DNA from 3 places in the Arthrobacter sp. J156 genome. Region 2 is predicted to be linked to each of the others. Evidence: predicted binding sites of a transcription regulator. Region 2 holds the regulator's gene; each other region holds the start of a gene.

Region 1 (9,499 bases), 1.8 Mb from region 2:
CCCGCCCCGTCGTCGTACTGGACGCCCGTGACCCGGGCCCGCGCGGCACCGCGCCGCGCCGTCAGGATCCGGCGCGCCCGCGCCTCCGTGACCAGCCGGACCCCGGCGCCCTCGACGAGGCGGACCATCGCATCGACGAGCGCCGCGAAACCGCCCTGCGGATACAGGACGCCCTGGCCCAGGTCGAGGTGGCTCATGAGGTGGTAGAGCGCCGGCGTGCGGGCCGGGCTGCTGCCCAGGAAGACGGCCGGGTAGCCCAGGACCTGGCGCATCCGCGGGTCGGCGAAGCGCCGGGCCACGTGCCCCTCGAGGCTCCCGGCGAGCAGCCCGGCCAGGCGCGGGGCGCGGCGCAGCACCTCGGGCCGCAGGAAGGCCGACGGCGTCGCGAAGTCCTCGTAGAGGAAGTGCCCGAGCGCCAGGTCGTGGCTCTCGCGCGCGTCGTCGAGGTAGCGGCGCAGCGCGGGCCCGGCCCCGGAGCTGAGCCGGTCGAAGGCCTCGAGCGCCCGCGGCCCGGCGGTGAGGTCCAGCGGCTCGGACGAGCCCTCGAACCACGTGCGGTAGCCGGGATCCAGCCGGACCAGGTCCAGCTCGGCGGCGGCGCTGCTGCCCATGAGCCGGAACCAGTGGTCGATGACGTCCGGCATGAGGTACCAGGACGGGCCCGTGTCGAAGCGGAAGCCGCGGTCCTCGATCCGCCCCGCGCGGCCGCCGGGCACGGGATGCTGCTCCAGCACGGTGACCCGGTGGCCAGCGGCGGCGAGCAGCCCCGCCGTCGCCAGTCCCGCGAATCCCGCCCCGATGACGACGACGGAGCCCGGCCCGCTCACGCCGCCCGCCCCGGGCGCGGCACGGGTTCCGGGCGCCCCTCGGGTTCCGGGCGTCCCGGGCGCGGGGCGCGGGAGGGCGCCCGTCCCGGGAGCGGCACGGCGAGTACCGACGCGGCGATCGCGGCCTTGCGGACGGGGCCGACGCGGACGCGGCGGGCCGCGATCCCGGCCGCCGGGGTGCGCTCGAGCTGGAGCAGCAGGCGGCCGAAGAGGCGGTGGGCCAGCTGGACGGCGCGCGCGGCACGGTGGTCGAGGTAGGAGATGCCGGACCGGGCGGCGTCGAGGTCCGCGCGGATCTCGGCGACGAGCTCCGCCTTCCGCGCCTCGCTGAGCGTCCCGCCGGCAGTGCCGGGCAGGTAGCTGCGGCCGAGCCCGGCGGAGTCGGCGGCGAGGTCGCGCAGGAAGTTGACCTTCTGGAACGCGGCGCCGAGCGCGCGGGCGGAGGCCTCGAGCTCGGCGTCGTGGCCGGGTGCGGTGCCGGGCATCGCGGAGAAGACGCGCAGGCACAGCAGCCCGACGACCTCGGCGGAGCCGTAGATGTAGCTCCCGAGCTCGGCGGCGGTGTAGCTGCGGGCGTGGACATCGGCGCGCATGGAGGCGAAGAAGGGGCGGGTCAGCTCCGGGCCGATGCCGTGCGCGCGGGCCGTGGCCGCGAAAGCGTGGACCACGAGGTTGGTGCTGTAGCCGCAGGCGAGCGCGGCCTCCGTCTCCTCTTCCAGCCCGTCGAGAGCGGCCGCGATCCGCTCGGGCGGCAGGCCCGCCTCGGCGGCGACGCCGTCGACGACCTCGTCGGCCAGCCGGACCAGGGCGTAGACGTTGGCGATGTGGGCGCGGGTGCGGCGCCCGAGCAGCCGGCAGGCCAGCGAGAACGACGTCGAGTAGGCCTCCAGGACCATGCCGGAGCCGTGGGCGGCGGTCCGGGTGTAGAGGCCGAGCGGGGTCGGGCGCATCTCAGCTGCACCGCTGCATCACGAGGGCACCGAGCCGCTCGATCTCGAGGACGACGCCGGACGGCAGCTTGAGCCCGGCCGCGCGGTCGAGCGCGGACCGGCAGAGCGCGGAGGCGATGCGCCGCGCCTCCCCGGGCGCGCCGCTGGCCTGCAGCGCGCGCTTGGCCGCGGCGGGGTCGGGGTCCTCCCCGCGGCGCCGCGCGTCCCGGTCGGCGCGCAGGAGCGACGCGGCCTCCGGGTCCTGGACGGCGAGGGCGGTCAGTACGGTGCTCTTGCCCTCGCGCAGGTCGGAGTCCGACGGCTTGCCCGTGGCTCCCGGGTGCCCGAACGTCCCGAGGACGTCGTCTGCGATCTGGTAGGCGGCGCCGAGCTCCCGTCCGACGGCGGCGAGCGCGGCGGCCGCGACGGGATCCGCCCCGGCGAGGAGGGCGCCCGCGCGCAACGGGGCCTCGAAGGAGTAGTAGGCGGTCTTGAGCCGTTCCATGCGCAGCACGTCCGCGAGCGGTGCGGGTTCGTCGCCCCAGGACAACAGCACGTCCTCGAGCTCGCCGGCGGCCGCGGCCTCGACGGCCCCGTGGAAGGCGTCGAGGACGTCGTCCGCCTCCCGCCGGCCGGCGACCGCGTCGGCGGCGAGCCGGACCGCGGCGGCCAGGAGCAGGTCCCCGGCGATGATCGCGACGCTGTCGCCGGCGTGGCGGGCGTGCGGCGCGCGTTGCGCCGCGGCGCGTTCGGCGTAGGACGCCCCGACGGTCGGGTTTCCGCGGCGCAGGACGTCGCGGTCGATCACGTCGTCGTGGATGAGCAGGGCCGCGTGGAGCAGTTCGAACGCGCAGGCCAGTCGGTGCATCGGTTCCCGGTCCCCTCCGCCGAAGGCGTCGAAGCCGAGGGCCACGAGACGCGGCCGGGTCATCTTGCCGCCCGGTACCGTGGACTCGAGCCGGCGCCACAGCCGGGCGGCCTCGGCGGAGAGCCGTTCCGCCCGCCGCCTCTGCCGCGCGAGCTGGCTGGCCAGCAGGGACTGGACCGCGTGGATGTCGCCGTCGATCGCCGGTCGGATCGTCCCGGCGTCGGGCGCCGGGGGCCGGTCCGGGGCCAGGGTCGCGGTGTCCGCGCTCGCATCATCCATGGAAGTATCTTACTTAGTTTATTGTTAGATTGGCTAGCAAGGAGTTCGGGCCGTCCCGCCAGCAGGAGGACACTGATTGCCATGACCGAAAATCCACACGCGGACACGCGCGGCGCCGCGCACATCGGGGCCCCCGCCGGAGGTATCGCTCCCGCCCTCGGGACGGCCGCCGCGGTCGCCGCGGCGATCTTCCTCGCGTTCGTCGGCAGCGGCGCGGCGGGCGGCACGCCGATCCAGGAGGCCGCCGGCGGATGGCTGGACTCCGACAGCACTCCCCTCGCACCCGGCACGGGGGCGTTCCGCATCTGGTCGGTGATCTACGCGGGGCTGGCGGGCTACGCCGTGCTGCAACTCCTGCCGCTCTCGCGCGGCAGCGCCTTCCACGCGCGACTGCGCCCGTGGGCCGCCGCCTCGGCCCTGCTCAACGGCGTCTGGATCTGGGTGGTCCAGGCCGGGCTCCTCTGGCTGAGCCTCATCGTGATCGTGGTGCTGCTCGCCGTGCTGTGCCGGATCCTGATGCTCCTGGGCGAGCGCCGCGGCGCCGCGCGTTCCGAGCTCGTGCTGGTGGACGGGACGTTCGGCCTGTACCTGGGCTGGGTGTCCGTGGCCACGGTCGCCAACGCGGCCGGCTGGCTCGGCTCGCTCGGCGTCGGCGCGACCGGAACACCGGCCCCGGGAAGCGGGCGCCAGGACTGGGCGGACTGGGTGGAGCCGGCCGGGATCGCGGTGCTCGCCGTAGCGGTCGTCGTCGGGCTCGCGGTCGCCGCCTACGGGCGTGGACGCATCGGCCCCTCCCTGGCCCTCGCGTGGGGACTGGCCTGGATCGCTGCGGGCCGGCTGGGCGACGGACCGGCGTCGCCGCCGATCGCGTGGGCCGCGGCGGTGGCGGCCGGCGCCGTCGCCCTCGGCACGGCCCTGCTGCGCTGGCGGCGGGAACGCACCGTGAAACGCCTTCGGGCAACGGGAGAAGCGGGTGGACGCCCGCCGGCGTCCAGCGGGCCGAGGGAAACGGGCGACGCATGAGCCGCATCGCCGTCGCGGGAGCCACCGGCTACATCGGCGGCCGCCTCGTGCCTCGGCTGATCGAGGCCGGCCACGAGGTCCGCGTCCTCACCCGCCGCGCGGCCCGATTGCGCGACATCCCCTGGGCGGGGTCGGTCGAGGTGGTCGAGGGAAGCTGCGAGGAGCGGGAGGCGGCCGAACGCCTGTGCGCCGGTGTGGACACCCTCTACTACCTGGTGCATTCCATGGGCGGGCATCCGGACTTCGAAGACGCCGAGGAACGCTGTGCCCGCGTGATGGCCGAGGCCGCCCGGACCCGTGGCGTGGGGCGGATCGTCTACCTCTCGGGGCTGCATCCCGACGGGGAGCTCAGCCGGCACCTGCGCTCCCGGGTGCGCGTGGGAGAGCTCCTGTCCGCGTCGGGAGTCCCCACGGTGGTCCTCCAGGCGGGGCTCGTCATCGGATCCGGCTCGGCGAGCTTCGAGATGGTGCGGCACCTGACCGAAGTCCTGCCCGTCATGCCCGCGCCGCGGTGGGTGCTCAATCGCGTCCAGCCCATCGCCGTGCGCGACGCCCTGCACTACTTGTGCGCGTGCGCCTCGCTGCCTGCCGGAACCTCAGGGGCGTTCGACGTCGGAGGCCCGGAAGCGCACAGCTACGCCGACATGATGCGCCTCTACGCCGAGGCCGCGGGACTGCGGCGGCCCGCGATCCTCCCGCTCCCCGTCCTCACGCCATGGCTGGCCGCCCAATGGGTGAACCTCGTGACGCCGATCCCGCGCTCGCTCGCCGTTCCACTCGTCGGCTCCCTGCAACACGACTGCGTGGTGCGCGAACGGCGCATAGACCACCTCGTCCCGCGCCCCGCCGGCGGACTGACGCCCTACCGCCGGGCCGTGGAACTCGCCCTGGAGAAGATCGGCACCGACGCCGTGGAGACCTCGTGGGCCACCGCGCACGCCGTCGCCCAGCCCGCCGACCCGTTGCCCAGCGATCCTGACTGGGCCGGGCGCCCCGTCTACGTCGACGTCCGCGAGCTCGACGTCGACGCTCCCCCGGAAGCCGTGTTCGGCGTCGTCCAGGGAATCGGCGGAGGAAACGGCTGGTACTCGCTGCCGGGCGCCTGGGGCGTCCGCGGGCTGATCGACAAGCTCGCCGGCGGCGTGGGACTGCGGCGCGGCCGCCGCAGCAGCACGCGCCTCCTGCTCGGCGACGTCGTCGACTTCTGGCGCGTCGAGGAAGTGGAGCAGGACCGGCTCCTGCGGCTTCGCGCGGAGATGCGCGTCCCCGGAAACGCGTGGCTCGAGTTCACGATCGAACCGCGGGGATCCGGCAGCCTGTACCGCCAGCGGGCCGTCTTCTTCCCCCGCGGGCTCGCCGGGCGGCTCTACTGGTGGTCAGTGGCCCCGTTTCACGGCCACATCTTCGGGTCGATGATGCGCCGCATCACCGCCGCGGCCCTGCAGGCCGCCGGCACGGAAACCGCCCCCGGGCCGGAGCCGGCGGGCCGCTGAGGCTCCGGCGCGGCCCGGGCCGCCGGCATCACCCTTCCGGAGGGATCGCGATGGACTCCTCCCCGCAGACGAGCAGCAGCCCGGAAGCATCGCCTTCGAGGGCGCATGCGGCGGGATCGATCCGCGCCCCCTCCGTGAACGTCCCGCCGAGCGCGAGCATCCCCACCGCGGCCGCCGCGGTCAGGACGTAGGTGACGAGCATCCAGCCGTGGCCCGAGAGTCCGGCGTGGAACACGTAGCCGGGGTCGGGGGCAAGCGCTCCGTGCATCCAGAGCACGACATGCAGCAGCCCGCCGCCCGCCGCCACGCAGGCCGCGGCGACGCCCCAGGCCCGGCGCGCCCCGCCGTCGTTCCGTTCCATACGCCCCTCACTGCCGCCGGCCGTCCGCTGTACCTACCCATCATGCCCCCGGGATCCCCCTCCGGGTCGTCGTCGCGGAGGGATGCCGGGAGGGGCCGGCGGGCGGCGCCGACACGCGGGCGCCCGGCTCCCGCGGACCAGGAGGTCCGCCGGAACCGGGCGCGTCGGACCGGGCGGCGATGCGCCGCTCGGCAGGAGTGCGGCCTACTGCTCGGAGGCCTCCGAGCCGGCGAGCTCTCCGACCTCGGCGTGCTCGCCGGTCCGGACGGCGATCTTGCGCGGCTTGGCGCTCTCGCGGACCGGGATGACCACGGACAGCACGCCGTTCTCGTAGCGGGCGGTGATGTTCTCCGTGTCGACGCCCTGGCCGAGGTTGAGCTGGCGCAGGAAGCTGCCGCCGCGGCGTTCGCGGTTGAGCCATTTCACGCCCTCCGCGCCCGAGAGCGTGCGCTCGGCGCGGATGGTGAGCAGCTGGCCGTCGACGTCGATGTCCACGGAACCGGGGTCGATGCCCGGCAGGTCGGCGTCGAGGATGTAGCGGTCGCCCTGGCGGTAGAGGTCCATGGGCATCTCGCGCAGGCCCTGGCGGTTGTCGAGCAGCGCGCCGGCCATGCGGTCGAGTTCGCGGAACGGATCGAAGTTCGTAGCCATGTTGATCAACTCCTGTGGTGTGGCACCGTGCGTGCCATCGGCGGTTCGGTGGCGGATTCGGCCTCCGCCAGAGTTGAGCGTCATGCGCTCAACTTGTCTCGAATTTAGCACTCTACCCTCGAGAGTGCCAATAGTTTTCCGCCCCGTTCTCCCACGGCGAACCCGCCCCGTGCAACGATGGATCCATGCGCTCCGCACCCCTCTGGCTCAAGATCCTCGTCACCGTGACCGGGCTACTGGTCCTCGCGGCCTCGTTCACCGGACTGGCCGCGGGCTCGCCCCTGCCCACGATCGCCTTCATCGGCGCGGCGGGCCTCCTGGCCTACTTGGGGATCGACGAACTGCGCTCCCGCGGCGCCCGGGCGGCGCGCGCCCGCGATTCCGGGAACGACGCCGGACGGCCGGGTCCGGCGGACTGAGCGCCCTCGCGGGCCAGACGAATCCGGCCCCGTGCGTCCGTCGACGCGGCGCATCTCAACGACGGAGGGAACCACCGCCGCAGGCTTGTTGTCGGACGCGTCGGATAGATTCGCTTCACGTGACTGTCTCTTCGACGGAAGGAGCCAAGCTAGCCATGTTGTTGGCGTACCTCGACGAGTCGAGCCGAGGAGCGAAGGGGAATTTCTACTACGTCGGTCCCTTCTCGTCACCGAACATCAAGCCAGGTTCATCGAGGAACAGATGAACGGAATCGGCCAGCTGATTTCCGACCAGATCCCGGGATTCGATCCGACGACGGAGTTCCAAGCCACCGATGTCTTCCAAGGCCGTGGAGCGTGGAAGTCCGTCCCCATCCCGATCCGGACTCGAGCGTGCCGTTTGGCGGCCAAGGCACTGGGGGACTCAGGCGCGGATTTCTTCCTCCGCGGCGTCGACGTCCGCGCCCTGCGCCAACGCTACTCCGTGGCGCACGATCCCCACGTGCTCGCGGTGTGCCAGTCCCTCGAGTCCATGCAAGAGCACACCAGCTCAAAGGGCGGGAAGGGACCAAACGTCTTGGTGATCGCCGACGAACACCACACGGCGAAGGACAGCCGAACGCGCTTCGCCGGGCTACGCCGCGCGCCACTTAACGGGTTCACACGGCTGACGCTGTCCAACTTCCTCGACACCATCTACTTCGGCCCCTCGGACCACAGCCGGCTCTTGCAAGCGGCTGACCTTGCCACGTTCTTCTTGACTCGTATCCGCCATGAACAGCCGGAGCGGCATCCCGAGGCGATCAAGGCCCTGAACTCCATCCGTAAAGACCTCAAGAAGATCACTCGACGGGAGTACCTATGGTCGCCTTAAACTCGAAACCCCCGCGTGGGCGGGGGCTCGGATGGGCTGGAGGCGACGAATCGCGTCCTGCACCTACAACTATGCGGGCATCTTGATATGAGGCAAGACGCCCCTCCCGACCTCCTCGCCGACCCCGTCGTCGCGGCCCTCGCCCGCGCCGAGGAGACGGCGTGGTTCCGCGCGGAGCCGGCCCGCACCGGCGTCGTTCTCGCCGCATCGGGACTGGACCCGGCGATCGTCGAGGCGGCCCGCGCCCGCTTCCGCCGCTTCGCGCCGTGGTTCGCCGAGCGCTTCGCGGACACGGGTCCCACGCACGGCATCCTCGAGTCCCCTCTCCAGGGCGCGCCGCGGATGCAGGCCGCGCTCGGCCGGCGCCTGGGCCGCGGACTGCCGGGCCGGCTCTGGATCAAGCGCGACGACGCCCTGCCCGTGAGCGGCTCCATCAAGGCCCGCGGCGGCATCCACGAGGTCCTCGAGCTCGCCGAGCGCCTCGCCGCCGACGCGGGCGTCCTGCGCCCCGGCGACGACACCCGCGCGCTCACCACCCCGGCGGCGCGCGGGGTCCTCGCCCGGCACGGCATCGCCGTCGGATCCACCGGCAACCTGGGGCTCTCCATCGGCATCGCCGCCTCGGAGCTCGGCCTCGCCACCACCGTGCACATGTCCCACGACGCCCGCGCCTGGAAGAAGGAGCTCCTGCGCACCCGCGGGGTCGAGGTGATCGAGCACTCCGGCGACTTCACCGCCGCCGTCGCCGCCGGGCGCGCCGAGGCCACCGCGGATCCGTCCGTGCACTTCGTCGACGACGAGGCCTCGCTGAGCCTCTTCGCGGGCTACGCAGTGGCCGGCGCGCGTCTCGCGGCGCAGCTGCGGGCCCTGGAGTGCGACGTCGATGCCGACCACCCGCTGTTCGTGCACCTCCCGTGCGGGGTCGGCGGCGGGCCGGGCGGCGTCGCCTACGGGCTCAAGCTGGTCTTCGGCGACGACGTGCACTGCGTGTTCGCCGAGCCCACGCACGCGCCCTGCATGTCGCTCGGCGTCCGCACGGGGCTGCACGACCGGATCTCCGTGGCCGACATCGGCCTCGACGGGCGCACGGCCGCCGACGGGCTCGCCGTGGGGCGGCCCTCGCGGCTCGTCGGCGAGCGCGTCGGGGGGCTCATCGACGGCTTCGCGACCGTCTCCGACGAACGCCTCAAGGCGCTCGTCGCGCTCCTGCACGCCGAGGAGGGCATCGCCGTCGAACCGTCCGCGACGGCCGGCTTCCCCGGGCCGTGGCGCGTACTCGCGGACGCCGGTTACCGGGCGGCGTTCGGGCTCGACGACGCCCGGATGGCCCGCGCGAACCACGTGGTCTGGTCCACGGGCGGCTCCATGGTCCCGCCGGCCGAGCGCGAGGCCTACCTGGCCGAGGGCCGGCAGCTCCTGGACGCGATCGACTGGGCGTAGCCTCCCAAGCGTCGGGACGCCACGCGGGGTGTTCTCTCCGCCGCGTCGGTGGGATCATGGCGGCAGGGTGGATCAGCGGAAACCCCCGGGGGATGTATCACCGCGGTCCCGGGGCCCTCCTAGGTATCAGGAACCACCTGAGAGGACCGTCATGACCGAACGCCTGAAAACCGCCGGCAACCCGTTCCCGCAGCTCGATCCGCTCGTCGCCGCGGCCTGGAACGCCCGCGTGGCGGTGGCGCCCGGCGGCTCCGCGACCGTCTACGTCGCGCACGCGCTGCTCCTGCACGCCCCCGCCGGAGACTCGCCCGGCCGCATCGACGCCATCAACGAGG
Region 2 (9,389 bases):
CCCAAGCTACCAGCCGCGGCCCGGGGCGCGTCCGGAGGGCGCCCCGGGCATGGGACAATGGGGTTTTGCGGTCCTCCCGGCCGCACCCCGAGTCCGTACCAGAGCGAGGTCACCCACGTGTCACCCATGGCCCGCACCGCACCGGTGCCCGCCGCCACCGATCCGGCGATCATCAGGAACTTCTGCATCATCGCGCACATCGACCACGGCAAGTCCACGCTGGCGGACCGCATGCTCCAGGCCACGGGCGTCGTGCAGCCCCGCGACATGAAGGCCCAGTACCTGGACCGCATGGACATCGAGCGCGAGCGCGGCATCACCATCAAGTCCCAGGCCGTGCGCATGCCGTGGGAGCTCGACGGGACCGCCTATGCCCTGAACATGATCGACACGCCCGGGCACGTCGACTTCACCTACGAGGTCTCGCGTTCGCTGGCCGCCTGCGAGGGCGCGATCCTGCTCGTCGACGCCGCCCAGGGCATCGAGGCCCAGACGCTCGCCAACCTGTACCTGGCGATGGAGAACAACCTCACCATCATCCCGGTCCTGAACAAGATCGACCTCCCCGCGGCCCAGCCGGAGAAGTACGCCGAGGAGCTCGCCAACCTCATCGGCGGAGATCCGGAGGACGTCCTGCGCGTCTCCGGCAAGACGGGCCAGGGCGTCGAGGCCCTGCTCGACCAGATCGTCCGCGATCTCCCCGCTCCCGTGGGCGACGCGGACGCCCCGGCACGGGCCATGATCTTCGACTCCGTCTACGACACCTACCGCGGAGTCGTCACCTACGTCCGCGTCGTCGACGGGCACTTGTCCCCGCGCGAGCGGATCCAGATGATGTCGACGCGGGCGAGCCACGAGCTCCTGGAGATCGGCGTCAGCTCGCCCGAGCCCACTCCGAGCCAGGGCCTCGGCGTCGGCGAGGTCGGCTACCTCATCACGGGTGTGAAGGACGTGCGCCAGTCCAAGGTCGGCGACACGGTCACCAACTTCGCGAAGCCGGCCACGCGGTCGCTCGGCGGCTACGAGGACCCCAAGCCCATGGTGTTCTCGGGGCTGTATCCGATCGACGGCTCCGACTACCCGGCACTGCGCGACGCCCTCGACAAGCTCCAGCTCAACGATGCGGCGCTCATCTACGAGCCGGAGACCTCCGTGGCCCTCGGCTTCGGCTTCCGCGTCGGCTTCCTCGGCCTGCTGCACCTGGAGATCACCCGGGAGCGCCTCGAGGCGGAATTCGGCCTCGACCTGATCTCCACGGCCCCGAACGTGGTCTACGAGGTCATGACCGAGGACAAGAAGATGACCACGGTGACCAATCCGAGCGAGTTCCCCTCGGGCAAGATCCTCGAGGTGCACGAGCCCATGGTCGCCGCGACGGTCCTGGCGCCCAGCGAGTTCGTCGGCTCCATCATGGAGTTGTGCCAGTCGCGGCGCGGCATCATGCGCGGGATGGACTACCTCTCCGAGGACCGCGTCGAGCTGCGCTACCACTTGCCGCTCGCCGAGATCGTCTTCGACTTCTTCGACGTGCTCAAGTCCAAGACCCGCGGCTACGCGTCGCTGGACTGGAAGGCCGACGGCGAACAGGTCGCCGACCTCGTCAAGGTGGACATCCTGCTCCAGGGCGAGCAGGTGGACGCGTTCAGCGCGATCACCCACAAGGACAAGGCCTACTCCTACGGCGTGATGATGACGGGAAAGCTGCGCGAGCTGATCCCGCGCCAGCAGTTCGAGGTCCCGATCCAGGCCGCGATCGGCTCGCGGATCATCGCCCGCGAATCGATCCGCGCGATCCGCAAGGACGTCCTCGCCAAGTGCTACGGCGGCGACATCTCCCGCAAGCGCAAGCTGCTCGAGAAGCAGAAGGAAGGCAAGAAGCGGATGAAGATGGTGGGCCGCGTCGAGGTCCCGCAGGAGGCCTTCATCGCCGCGTTGTCCTCCGGAGAGTCCAAGGACAAGGGCAAGAAGTAGCCGCGATGCCCTCGGCCCTTCCCCTCGGCGATCCCGCGCCGGCCGACGGACTGCTGCCGGCCGGCCCCGCCGATGGCGCCGCCGGCCGCCCGTTCTCCGTCTACGTCCACATCCCCTTCTGCACGGTCCGCTGCGGCTACTGCGACTTCAACACCTACACGGCCCAGGAGCTGGGGCACGGCTCGAGCCGCGAAAGCTATGCCGACGCCGTCGCGCGCGAACTGCGGTTCGGCGCCGGGGCCCTGCTCGCCTCGGGTGTCCCCGCCCGCCCGGCCGGGACGGTCTTCTTCGGCGGGGGCACCCCGACCCTGCTTCCCTCCGCCGACCTCGCCCGCGTCCTGGACGCCGTCCGGTCCGCGTGGGGCCTGGCCGCCGGCGCCGAGGTCACGACCGAGGCCAACCCCGATTCGGTGACGCCGGACTCGCTCGCCGAGCTGGCCCGGGCGGGGTTCACACGGGTCTCCTTCGGCATGCAGTCCGCCGTCCCCCACGTGCTGCGCACCCTGGACCGGACGCACCGGCCCGAGCGCGTCGGCCAGGCGGTGGGCTGGGCCCGGGACGCCAGCCTCGACGTCAGCGTCGACCTGATCTACGGCACGCCGGGGGAGTCCCTCGCCGATTGGCGCGCCTCCCTCGAGGCCGCGCTGTCCTACGATCCCGACCACGTCTCCGCCTACGCGCTCATCATCGAGGAGGGCACCAAGCTGGCCGCCCGGATCCGGCGCGGCGAGGTCCCCGACATCGACGACGACGACCACGCGGACAAGTACCTAATGGCCGACGAACTGCTCGGCGCCGCGGGCTACGAGTGGTACGAGGTGAGCAACTGGAGCCGCGGCGAGTCCAGCCGCTGCCGCCACAACCTGGCGTATTGGCAAGGGGCGGACTGGTGGGGCGCGGGCCCGGGCGCGCACTCGCACGTGGGCGGACTGCGCTGGTGGAACGTCAAGCACCCCGCCGCCTACCAGCAGCGCATCGACGCGGGCGTCTCGCCGGCGGCGGGCCGGGAGAGCCCGGACGACGACGCCCGGTATCTCGAACGCACGATGCTGCTGACCCGCATCCGCGAGGGCTTCGGGATCGCCGGGCTGCGGGAGGAGGGCCGCCGCGCGGTCGCCGGACTGATCGCGGACGGGCTCGTCGACGGCACCGCGGCCGTGCGGGGGCGCGTGGTGCCGACGCTGCAGGGCCGCTTGATGGCCGACGCCGTGGTGCGCCGGCTGCTCGACTTCTAGGCGCGGACGGCCCCGCCCTACTTGATGAGCCGCAGGTTGAAGGCGTAGCGGTAGGGGCGGCCGCGGTTGACCTCGATGCCCGCCACGACGCCGCTGACGGTGAGGAAGACCCAGATCGCGACGGCGACGACGGCGAAGAACCCGCCGACGACGGGCAGCAGGGTCAGCAGGTTCGCCAGGATCGCCGCGACCGTGGGCGGGAAGGTGAAGTTCAGCGCTTCCTTCGACTCCTGGGCGGCGAAGGGCCCGCGGTTGCGGTAGACGAAGTAGATGACGGCCGAGGGAATGCAGCCGAGGATGGCCCCGAAGTGCGCGATCGTGGCCCACTGGCGGTCCTCGGACGGCGTCAGCGGCAGGGGGGCCGGAGAGGACCCCTCGTAGCGGCGGCCGTCGCCGGATCCGTTGCGCGCCGTTTCGTCGAACCCTCGGGCCACTCGGTCATCCTCCGTTGATCGTGCCTGCCGCCGGGCAGGCTCCTGCGCTGGACAGTCTACCGCCGCGGGACGGACGATCCGCGCCGCGGCGCGCGGCCACGCCGCACGGCGTCCCCTCAGCTGCCGTCAGCCGTCAGGAAGTCGATGACCTCCTCGACGCGGCCCAGGAGGCTCGCCTCGAGGTCGGCGTAGCTCGTCACGCCTCCGAGCAGCCGGCGCCAGCCCTGGGCGACATCCGCCTGCGTGGCGTGCGGCCAGCCGAGCCCGCGCAGGATGCCGGTCTTCCAATCGGTCCCGCGCGGCACCACGGGCCAGGCGTCGATCCCCAGCACCGAGGGCCGGATGGCCTGCCAGACGTCGACGTAGGGGTGGCCGACGATCAGTACGTTGCCGCGCGCCCCGGGAACCGCCATGGCCTCGCGGGCGATCCGCTCCTCCTTGGATCCGGGGACGAGGTGGTCCACGAGGATGCCGAGCCGGCGGCCCGGACCGGGGGAGAAGCCGTGGACGGCGGCGGCCAGGTCGTCGACGCCGTGGAGGGGTTCGACGACGATGCCCTCCACCCGCAGGTCGTGCCCCCAGACCTTCTCCACGAGTTCGGCGTCGTGCTTGCCCTCGACCCAGACCCGGCTTGCCCGGGCGGTGCGGGCCCGGAGGTTCTCGACCCGCACGGATCCGGACGCCGTACGCGCCGGAGCCGCCGGCGCGGCGGTGGCCCGGGGGGCGGTGAGCTCGATGGGCTCTCCCTCGAGGAGGAAGCCGAATCCGGTGGGAAAGGACCGGCGGCGGCCCTTGCGGTCTTCCAGGACGACGACGCGCATCCCGCCGGAGCGTTCGACGGCGACGACCTCCCCGACCCAGCCGGACTGGACGTCCTCCAGGACCTGGCCGACGGCCACGGGAACCTGCCGCAAGGGGGCCTTCTTGGCCCCGGAGAGCTCCTGGGCGCCCCAACCGTACTCGAACACCGCGTCCACCCAGCCCTTCCGGTCCCGTCCGGAGCCGCCGGGTCGGCGGTTCCGCGCCCGCGCCGGGCGCTGACCATGCTAACAACCGGTGAAAGGTATTAGACTTAGCACTTGAACGTGTCGAGTGCCAGACCGTCGGCGGGCGCCGGCCCGCTTCCGCCACCGGACACGCGCAGCCCGCGCACGGCACCTGCTACCTGAGACCACGGAAGGACGCGATGTCGGAACCCAGACGCCTCGAAGTCCTCCGGGCGATCGTCGAGGACTACGTGCACTCGCGTGAGCCCGTGGGCTCGAAGGCCCTCGTGGAGCGCCACAGCCTCGGGGTCTCCGCGGCGACGGTGCGCAACGACATGGCCGCGCTCGAGGACGAGGGGCTCATCGTCGCCCCGCATACCTCCTCCGGCCGCATCCCCACGGAACAGGGCTACCGCCGCTTCGTGGACCGGATCGAGGACGTCCGGCCGCTCTCGCCGGCCGAGCGCCGGGCCATCCAGGCGCTCGTCGCGGGGGCCGACGACATCGACGAGGTGCTCGACCGCACCGTGCGGCTCCTGGCCCAGCTCACGCATCAGGTGGCGGTGCTGCAGGTCCCCGGTTACAGCGACGCGACGGTCCGCCACATCGAGCTCGTCGGACTCGGCCACGGGCGGGTGCTCGTGGTCCTGATCGGCTCGAGCGGCAAGGTCGAGCAGCGCGTCGTGGGCGTCGCTCCCGATCCCACGGAGGAGGACCTCGCCGTCGTCAAGGGCGTGATCATGACCCAGGCCTCGGGGCTGTCCCTCGACGGGCTCGGCGTCCTGCCGGCCGCCGTCGAACCGCTCCTGCCCGAGCCGCTGCGCCCGGCGGGCGCCGTGATCGCGGCGACGCTGGCGGCGCTGGGGGACTCCACCGTCGTGGACCGCATCCTCATGGCGGGTACCGCCAACCTGGCCCGGGCGACGGGCGACTTCCCGCTGACCATCACCCCCGTGCTCGAGGTCCTGGAGGAACAGGTCGTGCTCTTGCGGCTCTTCTCCGAGATGGAGCTCGACGCCCGCGGCATCGCGGTCCGGATCGGAAGCGAGAACCGCTACGGCGGGCTCGAGGAGACCTCCGTCATCGCCACGGGCTACGGCCCCGGCGAATCCGCCAAGATGGGCGTCCTCGGCCCCACCCGCATGGACTACGGCAGCTCGATGGCGGCCGTTCGGGCCGTCGCCCGCTACCTCTCACGCATCCTCGCCGGCTGACCGGCGGATGCCCACCGCTCCACCCCCCTTGGAAAGGACACAGCGACCACTGTGAGCAACCACTACGACGTACTCGGCGTCGCGCAGGACGCCACGACCGAGGAAATCAAGAAGGCCTACCGCAAGCTGGCCCGCAAGCTCCACCCGGACGTCAACCCGGGCGAGGACGCGGCGGAGCAGTTCAAGCTGGTCACGCGAGCCTACGAGGTCCTCTCTGATCCCGAGAAGCGCCGCAACTACGATGCGACGGGCAACGAGAACGGCAACGCCCAGGGCTTCGGCCAGGGAGCGGGCTTCGGCTTCAACGACATCTTCGAGCAGTTCTTCGGCGGCGGCCAGCAGGCCGGTCCGGCCTCGCGCACGAGCCGCGGGCGCGACGCCCTGATCACCGCCACGATCGATCTCAAGGACGCCGTGCAGGGGATCGTCTACCCACTCGAGATGGAGACCGCCGTGACGTGCGGCGTCTGCAACGGCAGCTGCTGCCAACCGGGCACCTCGCCCGAGACCTGCACGATCTGCCATGGCCGAGGCCAGATCCAGCGGCCCGTACGCTCCTTCCTCGGACAGATGATGACCCTCGAGACGTGCAGCGCCTGCCGCGGCTACGGGACCACGCTGCCCTCGCCGTGCAACGAGTGCATGGGCCAGGGCCGCGTCCGCGAGCGCGTCAGCAAGCAGCTGAAGGTGCCCGCCGGCGTCGCAACGGGTACGCGCATCCACCTGGCAGCGCAGGGCGAGGCGGGCCCGGGCGGCGGGCCCGCGGGCGACCTCTACGTCGAGATCGAGGTGCGCCGCCACGCCGTGTTCGAACGCGAGGGCAACGACCTGCACGCGACGCTCACGATCCCGATGACCGCGGCCGCGCTCGGCACGGACGTCACCCTGGAGACCTTCGACGGACCGCAGGAGGTCCGGATCGAGCCGGGGACGCAGGCGACGGAGACGCTCCGCCTGGCCCAGCTCGGGGTGCCGCGCCTGCGCGGCTCGGGCCGCGGTGACCTCATCGTCCACGTCCAGGTCGAGACCCCGACCCGCCTCGACGCCGAGCAGCGCGAACTGCTCGAGCGGCTCGCGTCGCTGCGCGGCGAGGAGGTCGCCGAAGGGCGGCTCGCCGAACGCGGCGGCGTCTTCTCACGGCTGCGCGACAAGCTGGGCCACCGCGGCTGATGAGCAACCAGGCCTTCCTCGTCGACGCCGGCACGCTGGACGAATCGGCGCCCGGATCCCTCGTGGACCTCACCGGGGACGAGGGACGGCACGCCGTCGCCGTCAAGCGGGTGCGCGCCGGCGAGGAGATCGACCTCGTCGACGGCTCCGGCACCCGGGCCTCGTGCCGCGTCGTCTCCACGGGCCAGTCCGTGCTCACGGCCGAGGTCCTCGCCGTGGGGACGGAGGAGCCACCCGCCGTGCGCACCGTGCTCGTCCAGGCCCTGGCCAAGGGCGACCGCGACCTGCAGGCCGTCGAGTCGGCCGTGGAGATCGGCGTCGACGCCGTGATCCCGTGGCAGGCCGAGCGCTGCGTCGTGCGCTGGAGCGGCGAGAAGGCCGCCAAGGGCCGGGCGAAGTGGGCCGCGACGGTGCGCGCGGCCGTCAAGCAGTCGCGCCGGGCCTGGGCCCCAGGGGTCTCCGGCGCCGCCACGACGGCCCAGCTCGCCTCGCTCCTTGAGCAGGGCCCGGCGGACGACGGCGGGGCCGGACCCCGCGCCCGGCTCGCCATCGTGCTGCACGAGGAGGCGGACGCCCCGCTCGCCGAGCTCGTCTCGCACTGGGTCGCCGGAGCCCCCGCGGGGGCGAAGGAGGTCATGTTGTTCGTCGGCCCCGAGGGCGGCATCGGCGACCGCGAGGTCGAGCGGCTCGTGTCCGCGGGGGCCGTGACCGCCTCGCTCGGCCCCAACGTGCTGCGGGCCTCGACGGCCGGTCCGGTCGGGCTCGTGCTCGTGCGCCACCTCGTGGACGCCGGCTGACGGGCCCCATCGCGGGTCGGGCCGGGGACGGATTCCGCGGCCGGGAGCCGTCAAACGGGGTCAGTCGGAGACGACGACGTGCTTGGTGTCCTCGCTGAGGCGCTCGTCGCTGCCCGCGTTCTGGCCCCACACCGAGACCTCGTAGTTGCCCGGACGCAGGTCCACGGCGAGCTCGAACTGGTCGTCGGGCAGCTGTCCCGCCCCGAGCGTCAGGCGGCCCGTCGAGACCACGTCCGCGGCGCCGTCGTCCGCCATCCTCCGCACTTCCCAGCGGGCACCGCCCGAGAACTCGGCGGACAGGCCCGTGATGACGACCCGGCCGGCAGTGCGCGCCGCGTCCTGTTGCGGGTCGATGATCCAGATCGGCGCCCGGAGGGAGGCGTCGCGCTCGAGCGGGCCGGAGAGCGGGACGTGCCCGAACGCCTCGTAGCCGGAGTGCCCGTCGACGACCACGACGACGCGGGGGGCGATGCTTCCGCTGAGCAGACCGGCATTGGCCGCGGCGGCCGTCGCGGTGTAGACGAGCTGCTGCACGGCGCGCTCGGCGAGCCCGGCGTCGAGCGGGCGGCGGAACGCGTCCGCCGAGAGGTCGACCGTGATCACGTTGTCCGCGTTGATGGACGTGCCGATCCGGGTCGCGGGGCTCCACAGGTTGAAGTAGTCCGGATCGCCCGGCTGCTGCTCGAGCATGTGCTTGAGGCTCGTCGTGATCGGGTCTCCCTGGTCCTCGGCCTGGATGTACTCGCGGTAGAGGTACACCGTCGAGTCCCGTTCGCCGAGCCAGTAGACGGGGGCGAGCCGGTGGCTCGCCAGCTTCTCCAGCGGGCTGCCCGATCCCGCCGAGGGAACGGCCGCGGAGGCGGCACTCGACGGGGCCGGCGGCATCGTCGAGGCGGCCCCCGACGACGTCCCGGAACACGCGGAGACCGCGCCCAGTCCGGCGACCAGCACGAGCACGGCCAGGCGTGACCTGGTGCGGCTGCTGCGGCTGGCATGGACCACGTCCGACCGTCCTTTCCGGGATCGAGGCTGGAGGATGCGCACGGGGCGCTCATCAAGCTTGGCACAGGCGGGACCACCCGCGTCCCCCGGAAGGGGGGATCCGGGCCCAAGTGTTGCAGGACCGATACTCCGCCGGATGGATGAAGCAGGGCCGCCGCGATGGCGCCAGCCCTCCGTTCCAGTAGGATGGAGGCGCGCCGCAAACGGCCGGGAAGGGCCCGGCCCGGATCCGTCGGCGCGGCACGAGGGAGGCCCCGCCGCACCCATGACCCAGGACCCCGATCGCACCACCGGCCCCGACGTGGAGGACTCCACGGGGGGCAGCATCGTCCGCTTCGGCTCCACCGAGGAAATGGTCGCGTCCCTCGGGGCCCACGACGAGGTCCTGCGGATCGTCCAGGGCGTCTACCCGGGCGCCGCGCTGCACGTGCGCGGCAACGAGCTCACCGTCTCCGGGGACCCGCAGCAGGCGGCCAAGGCGCGCCGCGTCATCGACGAGGCCCGGGGGCTCGCCTCGCGCGGCACCCGCGTCTCGGCCCATCTCGTGGAACAGCTCGTGCGGATGGTCGACGGCCGCACC
Region 3 (9,499 bases), 840 kb from region 2:
CGGCGCCGGCGAGCCCGAGGGCCCCTTCCCGCGCGCCGTCCGGCTCGCGGCCTGGTTCCACGATGCCGTCTACGAGGGCGTCCCGGGCCGGGACGAGGAGGACTCGGCCGACCTGGCCGCGCAGCTGCTCGGCGGGGCCGGCCTTCCGGCGCGCGAGGTCGAGGAGACGGCGCGCCTCGTGCGTGCCACGGCCTCCCACCGGCCGGAGGCGGACGACGCCGCCGCCCGCCTGCTGTGCGACGCCGACCTCGAGGTCCTGGGGCGGGATCCGGCGGCCTACCTGCGCTATGCCGACGCCGTGCGCCGGGACTACGCCCACGTCGAGGACGCCGCGTTCCGCACCGGCCGGGCCGCCGTCCTGCGCACGCTCCTGGCGGCGCCCACCCTGTACTCCACGCCGAGCGCACGCCGGTGGTGGGAGTCCGCGGCGCGCCGGAACCTCGCCGACGAGCTCCGCCGCCTCGAGGCGCCGGCCGGCTGAAGGATTAAACGGCCGCGCCGCGGCCCCCGTGGAAGGGGACCGCGGCGCGGCACTGGTCTGCGCGGGGCGCGGACGGGCTAGAAGCCGCCCATGCCGCCCATCTCGTCGCCACCCGGGGCCGGAGCGGCCTTCTCCGGCTTGTCGGCGACGACGGCCTCGGTGGTGAGGAACAGGCCGGCGATCGACGCGGCGTTCTGCAGCGCGGAGCGCGTGACCTTCACCGGGTCGTTCACGCCGGCGGCGAGCAGGTCCTCGTAGACGCCGGTGGCGGCGTTGAGGCCGTGGCCGGCCTCGAGGCCCTTCACCTTGTCGGCGACGACGCCCGGCTCCAGGCCGGCGTTGAAGGCGATCTGCTTCAGCGGGGCCTCGATGGCGACCTTGACGATGTTCGCGCCCGTGGCCTCGTCGCCCTCGACGGCGAGCTTGGCGAAGGCACGCTCGCCGGCCTGGATGAGGGCCACACCGCCACCGGCGACGATGCCCTCCTCCACGGCGGCCTTGGCGTTGCGCACGGCGTCCTCGATGCGGTGCTTGCGCTCCTTGAGCTCGACCTCCGTCGCGGCACCGGCCTTGATGACGGCGACGCCGCCGGCCAGCTTGGCGAGGCGCTCCTGCAGCTTCTCGCGGTCGTAGTCGGAATCGGAGTTCTCGATCTCGGCGCGGATCTGGCTGACGCGGCCCGCGATCTCCTCGGCGTTGCCGGCACCCTCGACGATGGTGGTCTCGTCCTTGGTCACGACGACCTTGCGGGCCTGGCCCAGGAGGTCCAGGGTGGCGGTCTCGAGCTTGAGGCCGACCTCCTCGGAGATGACCTGGCCGCCCGTGAGGATGGCGATGTCGGCCAGCATGGCCTTGCGGCGGTCGCCGAAGCCCGGGGCCTTGACGGCGACGGACTTGAACAGGCCGCGGATCTTGTTCACGACGAGCGTGGCCAGGGCCTCGCCCTCGATGTCCTCGGCGATGATCAGCAGCGGCTTGCCGGACTGCATGACCTTCTCCAGGACCGCGACGAGGTCCTTCACGTTGGAGATCTTGGAGTTGACGATCAGGATGTACGGATCCTCGAGGACCGTCTCCTGGCGCTCGGCGTCGGTGACGAAGTAGGCCGAGATGTAGCCCTTGTCGAAGCGCATGCCCTCGGTGAGCTCGAGGTCCAGGCCGAAGGTGTTGGACTCCTCGACCGTGATGACGCCTTCCTTGCCGACCTTGTCCAGCGCCTCGGCGATGAGCTCGCCGATCTGGGTGTCTCCGGCGGAGATCGACGCGGTCGCGGCGATCTGCTCCTTGGTCTCGATCTCCTTGGCGGAGGAGAGCAGCTCGGCGGTGACGGCCTCGACGGCCTTCTCGATGCCGCGCTTGAGCGAGAGCGGATCGGCGCCGGCGGCGACGTTGCGGAGGCCTTCCTTGACGAGGGCCTGCGCGAGGACGGTGGCGGTGGTCGTGCCGTCGCCCGCGACGTCGTCGGTCTTCTTGGCGACCTCCTTCACGAGCTCCGCGCCGATCTTCTCGTACGGGTCCTCGAGCTCGATCTCCTTGGCGATGGAGACGCCGTCGTTGGTGATCGTGGGGGCGCCCCACTTCTTCTCCAGGACGACGTTGCGGCCGCGCGGGCCCAGGGTCACCTTCACGGCGTCGGCCAGGGTGTTCAGGCCGCGCTCGAGGCCGCGGCGTGCTTCCTCGTCAAATGCAATCAACTTGGCCATGGTGGCTTGTGGTCCTTTCGGGACGGTCATGCGTGTGGGTGGACCTGAGGCAGCGCCCGCGACGGACGGAGACCGGCTGGCGTCATCCGGACGCCGCCCCGTCTCCTCGCTGCGAAAGATCCGATGCTCACCCGAGGCGTCCGCGGTGCGGCGTGCGGCGGCTGGGCCGGCACAACACTTAGCAGTCGCGACGTCCGAGTGCTAAACCAATTATTGGCACTCTCCGCCGGAGAGTGCAAGCCCGTTGCGGCTTATCGTGGGAACCGGCGGCTACCGGCCGTAGTTGGAGCCGAGGACGGCGCTGATCTCCACGGGGATGTTCTCCGTCTGGAAGACCGTGGTGATCCCGAGGGCCGCCGCGACCTGCTCCGCGGTGGCCCGGGAGGAGTCCGTCCGGTAGTAGACGGCCGAGAAGCCCTCCTGCCGGACCCAGTTCGACGCGCTGACGCTCGTGAACCCCGCACCGCGCACCGTGGCGGCGCCGGAGGCGGCCAGGCCTCCGCGGCCGGAGCCGTTGTAGACGCCGACGGCCAGTGAGCGGTCCACGACGGACGGCGTCTCGGACGCCTCGTCCGTGGACTCGCCGGAGGGGTCGGCCGACTCGGAGCCCTCGTCGGAGGGATCGGCCGGGTCGGTGGATTCGTCCGCGGGCTCGCCGGTGGCGTCCGAGGGCCCGGGTTCCGCATCGGACGGATCGGCGGAGTCGGTGGGCCCGTCCCCGGCGCCGTTGCCCTCGTCCGTCGATTCGGCGGCGCCGGTGCTGCCGGGCGCGCTCGTGCCGGAGGCCGGGGGCGCGGCCTGCTGCCCCACGAACTGCGGCAGGATGGTGAAGGAGAAGACGCCGACGAGGAGCGCGAGGAGGCCGACGCCGAGGAGCAGCGCCAGGCCGGAACGCCCCGGGCGCGCACCGGCCACGTCGGCGCGGTGGACTCCCTGGCGTTCGGCGAATTCGGGAACCCTGTCGAACTCGTCGCTGGGGTACTTGCTCATGCCCGTCCTTGGTGGTCGTCGGTCCTCGGGGCTCCTAGGCCTCGGAGGCCAGCCTGCGCGCGCTCCGGGCCCGGTGCCGGGTTGAACGTAGTCTACGCAATCTCTTGACCAGCATCGGGTCGTGCGCGAGCGCGGCCTCGGTGTCGATCAGGGCGTTGAGCAACTGGTAGTAGTGGGTCGCCGAGAGGCCGAACAGCTCGGAGACGGCCTGCTCCTTGGCGCCGGCGTACTTCCACCACTGCCGCTCGAGGGCGAGCATGCGCTGTTCGCGCTCGTCGAGGGTGCTCGACTCGTCCAGCGTGAACTCGAGCTCGATCGCCTGCGCGGCCATGCTGCACCTCTCTCCCTGCGTCCGGTCCGGGCGCCCCGACGGGGCACTGCCCTCCATGGTAATGGCGAATCACATCGATGTCATTTGCCGCGCGGGCGGCCCGGGCCCACAGAATGGGAGCCATGACCCACACCCCCCAGGACCCTCCCCTGCCCCTCCCGGAGTGGCTGCCGCCCGGCCCGCCCGGCTCCTCCGCGGCGGACGAGGCGTTCGGCCTGGCCGCGGACTGGGAGGCCGCGCTCGCGCCCGTCGCGGACGAACTGCGGACGGTCCGCGGGCTCCTCGACGGGCGCCGGGCTGCCGGCGAGCAGGTCCTCCCGCCCGGGGGGCTCGTCCTGCGGGCCTTCTCCCGCCCCCTCGCCGGCGTCCGCGTCCTCATCGTGGGCCAGGACCCGTACCCGACGCCGGGCCACGCGATCGGCCTGTCCTTCGCGTGCGACCGCCACGTCCGCCCGCTGCCGCGCAGCCTCGCGAACATCTACCGGGAGCTGGAAGACGACGCCGGGGTCCCGGCCCCGGCGCACGGGGACCTGTCCGCGTGGGCGGACCAGGGCGTGCTGCTCCTGAACCGCGTGCTCACGGTCGCCGCGGGCGAGGCGGGGTCCCACCGGGGGCTGGGCTGGGAGCGGATCACCGACGCGGCCGTCGCCGCCCTCGCGGCGCGGGGTGGTCCGCTCGTGGCCGTCTTGTGGGGCCGGCAGGCCCAGGAGCTCGCTCCCCTGCTCGGTACGACGCCGGTGCTCGCCTCCGCGCATCCCTCGCCGCTGTCCGCGCGGCGGGGATTCTTCGGCTCGAAGCCGTTCACGCGGGCCAACGCCCTGCTCGCAGAGCAGGGCGCGGATCCCGTGGACTGGCGCCTGCCCGCGTAGTCCGTCCGCGGACCGCGCCGGCGGCGCCTCCCGAGGCGGCGCTCCGTGCCGGGCCCGGCCCGCGGTCGATCCAGCAGCTCAGCGGCGGCGGATGCGCCGGCGCTCGTGCGAGTTCCAGCCCTTGGTCAGCGGGCGGGCCACCGTGTCGCCGAGGACGACGCCGCCGGCGATCGCGAGGATGATCGTGAAGGCGTTGAACATGCCGATCAGGCCCGCGGACATGTCGGCCGCGTCGATCGTGATCCCGTACATGGCCCGGAAGATCATCAGGCCGGGGAGCAGGAACACGACCGCCGGGACGGCGACCACGAGTTGCGGGGCGCCCATGCGCAGGGCCACCCAGCGCCCGGCCGCGCCGACCACGGCGGCGGCGATGGCGGGCGTGAGCCGGTCGCCGACGCCGAGCGCCTGCACGCCGATCATCGCGAGGTAGCCGAGCAGCGCCACGCCCGCGGTCGGCAGCAGCAGGTTCCGCGCGGTCTGCTCGAACACCGCCCCGCAGAGCACCGCCGCCCCGACGAAGAGCACCAGGAGCCACCACGGATAGGCGACCCGGTCGATCTGCGTCACGTCGAGGTCCTCGACGCCGGCCATCGAGCCCAGGACCAGGGCGGTCATGATGCCGGAGATGATGGCGGCGTAGATCAGCAGGGCGGAGAAGAAACGGCCTGCCGCCGTGACGGGGAAGCCGTTGATGGCGTCCTGCACGGAGGAGACGAACCGCGACGACGGCAGCAGCAGCATGATCCCGCCGGCCACGACGATCGCCGGGGAGATGGGGACCTTGAACGCCCACAGCACCATGGCGATCGCGGTGATCACGAGCGAGCCGAACGCGATGGAGAAGAACTCCGGCACGCGCCACTTCGCCGTCGTCTTCATCGCCTGCGCCACGAGGCCGAACGACGCGAACGCCACGAGCGCGCCGACCCAGGAGCCGCCGATGAACATCACGAACATCGCCGAGAAGCCCCCGCCGGCGGCCGTGACCATCCAGCGCGGGAAGGGCTTGGGGCGCCGCGTGATGTCCTGCAGCCGGTCCACGGCCTGCTGCCGCGTCACGCCGCCCGCGACGATGTCGGAGACGAGCTGGTGCAGGAGCGCGAGCCCCGCGTAGTTGCTCGTCCAGGAACGGACGACGCGCAGGATGCTGATGGGCACCTGGTCCGCGGGGGCGTAGTTGAGGTGGATCGACTGGTTGGTGATGTCCACGTCGACGTTGCGCAGCCCGAGCGAGGCGGTGACGGCGATGATGCTCGTCTCCGCCTCGAGGGCGCCGGCGCCGTAGCGGAACATGGCCTCGGCGAGGTCGAGCGCGAACTCGAGCGTCTTGCGGGCGCTCGCGTCCTGAGCGCCGACCTGGATCGTGGGGTTGGCGTAGGGGCTGCCGACGAGCCGGTCCACGATCGAGAACGCCTGCGTCGGCGGGGCCTCGGTCTCCATGAGCCGGGCCAGCATGCGCCGCGCCCCGGGGGTGGGCCGCGGCCCCGTCCTCGGGGCCGCGTCGACCGGAACGGTGGGGGCGGTGCCGGTGCCGGGCCGGCGCGGGACCTGCCGGAGACGGCCGGTCTTGGGGCGCGCCTTGGGGGGACGGCCGGCGCGGCCCGCGCGCCCGGCGGCCGGCGCGTCGACGATCGGCAGGGCGGTCGAGACCGGTTCGGCCGTCTGCGCGGCGGCGCGGCGCGCGGCGTCGGGAAGGTTCGGGTCGCTCGGCGGGGCCGCCGAGAGGTCCACGGCGCCCGTCCCCCACTGGGCCGCGGCGAGGGCGGCGGCCTCCGCGGAGGCGGCTGCGGCGTCGTACTCCGCGTTCCCGGAATCCGGCCCCGGGGAAGCCGCTGCCTCGGCGCCGTCCCAATCGGGCTCCGTCTTGGACCGGTCGTCGGGCGAGCCGGGCAGCTCGGCGCTGCCGCCCGCCAGGACGGCGCCGCCCGCGGGGCGCGGCAGGGGCCGCTTCATCTCCGCCGTGGTGATCCGCGGCATCGAGACGGCGTGCGGATCCGGATCCGCCGCGGCGCCGTCGCCGTGCGTCTGACGGGGTGCGTCCGGGTGGGACACGAGCGCTCCTCCTCCGGTCCGTTGCGGGCGCTGGCTCACTCCACTGTACCGCCGGAAACCCGGCCGCCCCGGCCCGGTGATAGCCACCTCACACGAGCCCTCAACCGTTCGGTTGATCCGCGCCCGGCGGCCCCCTCATAGCGTCGAAAACGACGCTTCGACAACCACCGGAAAGGGCCCCATGACCACCCTCGAATCCACCGCCCCGCCCCGCGGGACCGGCTCGCCCCGGCCGCACGCGGCCCACGGCCCGGCGCGCTGGCTGCGCGTCCTCGTCCCCGCCGTGCTGATCGTGGCCTGGCTCGTCGTCCTGGCGCTCGGCGGCCGCGCCTTCGGCCAGGCCTCCGCGGTCTCGGTCAACGACCCTGCCGAGCACCTCCCGGCGAGCGCCGAGGCGACCCTCGTCCACGGGCTGCAGGACTCCTTCCGGGACGTCGACGCGCTGCCCGCCACGCTCGTCTTCCACGCCCCGGACGGGCTCGGGACGGACCAGCGCGCCGGCATCGCGGACGTCCTGGCGGGCGTGCAGGGGCTCGATGTCGTCCTGGAGGGCGCCGTGTCCCCCGCCCGGCCCAGCGAGGACGGGCTCGCCGCCGTGTCGTCGGTGCCGCTCGAGACGGCCGCCGCGGACGGCACGGAGCTCAAGCCGCGGGAGACGGTGGAGGCGCTGCGCGCGTTCCTCGCCGACCACCCCGTGGACGGCGTCCAGGTGTACGTGGCCGGGCCCGCGGGCCTGAGCGCCGACATCGGCGGCGCGTTCGCGGGGCTCGACGGGCTCCTGCTGCTCACGGCCCTCGGCGTGGTGCTGCTGATCCTCGTGGCCGTCTACCGCTCGCCGCTCCTGCCCCTCATGGTGCTGGGGACATCGGTCGCGGCGCTCACGGCGGCGATGGCGGTCGCTGTCGCTCTCGCCCGGGCCGACGTCCTGACCCTGAGCGGGCAGACGCAGGGCATCCTGATGATCCTCGTGGTCGGCGCGGCCACTGACTACGCCCTGCTCTACGTGGCGCGCTACCGTTCCGAGCTCGCCCGCCACGCGCGTGGCTGGGAGGCCACGAAGGCCGCCTGGCGGGCCGTGGTCGGCCCCGTCGCCGCCTCCGGCGGGACCGTCATCGCGGGGTTGCTGTGCCTCATGCTCTCCCAGCTGAACTCGCACCGCGCCATGGGCCCCGTCGCGGCGCTCGGGATCGGGTTCGCGATGCTCGCCGCGCTGACCCTGCTGCCGGCCCTGCTGCTGTGGGCAGGGCGCACCGCCTACTGGCCGCTCGTCCCGCGCCCGGACGCCGCGGCCGCGACCCGGGACGACGCCGGGGCCGCGCCTTCCGCCCTCGACGGCACCGCGCGCCGGGGGACCCCCGGGACCGGCACCCCGGCCGGAACCGGCACCGCGGCCGGAACCGGCACTGCGCCCGCGGCAGGCGGCGCCCGCCGGACGGCGGCCGGGCGCGGGCTGTGGGCCGGCGTCGCGCGGCTCGTGGCGCGCCGGCCGCGCACCGTGTGGATCGCGACCGCCCTCGTGCTGTTCGCGGGCTGCCTCGCCGTCCCGCAGTTCAAGGCCGACGGGATCGCCCAGACGGACTTCGTCATCGGCGCGACGGATTCTGCGGCGGGCCAACAGGTCCTCGCCGGACACTTCCCGGCCGGCACCGGCAGCCCGACGCTCGTCGTCGCGCCCGAGGACCTCGGCACGGGGGTGGGCTCCGCACTCGAGTCCGACCCCGGCGTCGCACTGGTCTCCGGCCCGCTCGAGGCCGACGGCCGGCTCCTGTTCACGGCCACCCTGCTCGACGCGCCCCAGTCCCCCGCCGCCGAGGCGACCGTCGAGCGGCTGCGCGACGCGTTCGACGCCCCGGCCTACGGCGGCGAGGTGCTCGTCGGCGGCGAGACCGCCGTCGCCCTGGACACGCGCGACGCCGCCGTGCAGGACCGGTGGACCATCATGCCGCTCGTGCTCGGCGTGATCGCGCTGATCCTCGTGGTGCTCCTGCGCTCGATCGTCGCCCCGCTGCTGCTCGTGGCCAGCACGGTGTTGTCCTTCGGCACGGCGATCGGCGTCTCCGCCCTCGTCTTCAACGGAATCCTCGGCTTCCCGGGGGCCGACGCCTCCGTGCCGCTCTACGCGTTCGTGTTCCTCGTGGCCCTCGGCGTGGACTACAACATCTTCCTGATGCACCGCGTCCGCGAGGAGGCGCGGACCCACGGGACGCGGCCCGGGATCCTGCGCGGGCTGCGCGCCACCGGCGGGGTCATCACGTCCGCGGGGCTCGTCCTCGCCGCGACGTTCGCGGCGCTCGGCGTGCTGCCGGTGCTGTTCCTGGTCCAGCTCGGGTTCATCGTGGCGTTCGGCGTGCTGCTGGACACGATCGTCGTCCGCAGCCTCCTGGTCCCCGCTCTCGGCTACGAGCTCGGCGACCGGCTGTGGTGGCCCGCGAAGCCGCTGGGCCGCGCCGGCTGAGCGGGGCGGGGCCCCGGCGTCGTCCTGTTCGGGAATAGTTCCGCGTAACCCGCAGTTATCCATGCAAACGCATACAAACCGGCGCTGGCCGGAGCATGGAAGGCAGGGAAGCGGCATGGGCGGAACACTGGAGCTCGGGGTCGAGACGTTCGGGGACATCACGGCCGGAGCCGACGGCACGCCGGAGAGCGACGCGCAGGTGCTGCGAGACGTCGTCGAACAAGGCGTCCTCGCCGACCAGGCGGGGCTCGACTTCTTCGGCGTCGGCGAACACCACCGTCCGGACTACGCCGTGTCCGCCCCCGAGGTGGTCCTGGGCGCGATCGCCTCGCGGACCTCGGCGATCAAGCTCGGCTCGGCCGTCACCGTGCTCAGCTCCGACGACCCCGTGCGCGTCTTCCAGCGCTTCGCGACCGTCAACGGGATCTCCGGCGGCCGGGCGGAGCTCATCCTCGGCCGCGGTTCCTTCATCGAGTCGTTCCCGCTCTTCGGTTACGAGCTCTCCGACTACGAAGTGCTCTTCGAGGAGAAGCTCGCCCTCATGGCCAAGCTGCTCCGGCCCGGCCCGACGACGTGGAGCGGCTCGACGCGTTCGGCCCTGCACGCGCAGGAGGT

What was found. Region 2 encodes HrcA, which represses chaperone genes, less so after heat shock. Its sites were predicted from a motif close to TTNGCACTCGNNNNNNNCGAGTGCNAA; they were not measured.
Region 1: a site for HrcA is predicted at 6,536-6,562, ahead of AC0QR5_RS11440 (Hsp20/alpha crystallin family protein). Genes of this name have one in related genera too.
Region 3: a site for HrcA is predicted at 2,363-2,389, ahead of groL (chaperonin GroEL). Genes of this name have one in related genera too.

Annotation. Positions count from the first base shown of each region.
Region 1 covers NZ_CM149650.1:2,493,212-2,502,710, forward strand. Annotated here, with positions in the region: gene crtI (phytoene desaturase family protein) at 1-827, opposite strand, end outside; gene AC0QR5_RS11415 (phytoene/squalene synthase family protein) at 824-1,777, opposite strand; gene AC0QR5_RS11420 (polyprenyl synthetase family protein) at 1,779-2,903, opposite strand; gene AC0QR5_RS11425 (TspO/MBR family protein) at 2,985-3,926, shown strand; gene AC0QR5_RS11430 (SDR family oxidoreductase) at 3,923-5,419, shown strand; gene AC0QR5_RS11435 (hypothetical protein) at 5,448-5,780, opposite strand; gene AC0QR5_RS11440 (Hsp20/alpha crystallin family protein) at 5,985-6,431, opposite strand; gene AC0QR5_RS11445 (hypothetical protein) at 6,617-6,850, shown strand; gene AC0QR5_RS11450 (DUF3800 domain-containing protein) at 7,113-7,724, shown strand; gene AC0QR5_RS11455 (D-serine ammonia-lyase) at 7,812-9,164, shown strand; gene AC0QR5_RS11460 (S8/S53 family peptidase) at 9,316-9,499, shown strand, end outside.
Region 2 covers NZ_CM149650.1:693,396-702,784, reverse strand. Annotated here, with positions in the region: gene lepA (translation elongation factor 4) at 118-1,971, shown strand; gene hemW (radical SAM family heme chaperone HemW) at 1,977-3,206, shown strand; gene AC0QR5_RS03290 (DUF4870 domain-containing protein) at 3,224-3,640, opposite strand; gene AC0QR5_RS03285 (DUF3097 family protein) at 3,757-4,608, opposite strand; gene hrcA (heat-inducible transcriptional repressor HrcA) at 4,827-5,840, shown strand; gene dnaJ (molecular chaperone DnaJ) at 5,892-7,010, shown strand; gene AC0QR5_RS03270 (16S rRNA (uracil(1498)-N(3))-methyltransferase) at 7,010-7,807, shown strand; gene AC0QR5_RS03265 (GerMN domain-containing protein) at 7,868-8,809, opposite strand; gene AC0QR5_RS03260 (PhoH family protein) at 9,075-9,389, shown strand, end outside.
Region 3 covers NZ_CM149650.1:3,472,696-3,482,194, reverse strand. Annotated here, with positions in the region: gene AC0QR5_RS16100 (DUF4031 domain-containing protein) at 1-481, shown strand, start outside; gene groL (chaperonin GroEL) at 559-2,184, opposite strand; gene AC0QR5_RS16090 (LytR C-terminal domain-containing protein) at 2,455-3,174, opposite strand; gene AC0QR5_RS16085 (DUF3263 domain-containing protein) at 3,209-3,505, opposite strand; gene AC0QR5_RS16080 (uracil-DNA glycosylase) at 3,628-4,374, shown strand; gene AC0QR5_RS16075 (threonine/serine exporter family protein) at 4,453-6,429, opposite strand; gene AC0QR5_RS16070 (MMPL family transporter) at 6,611-8,884, shown strand; gene AC0QR5_RS16065 (LLM class flavin-dependent oxidoreductase) at 9,000-9,499, shown strand, end outside.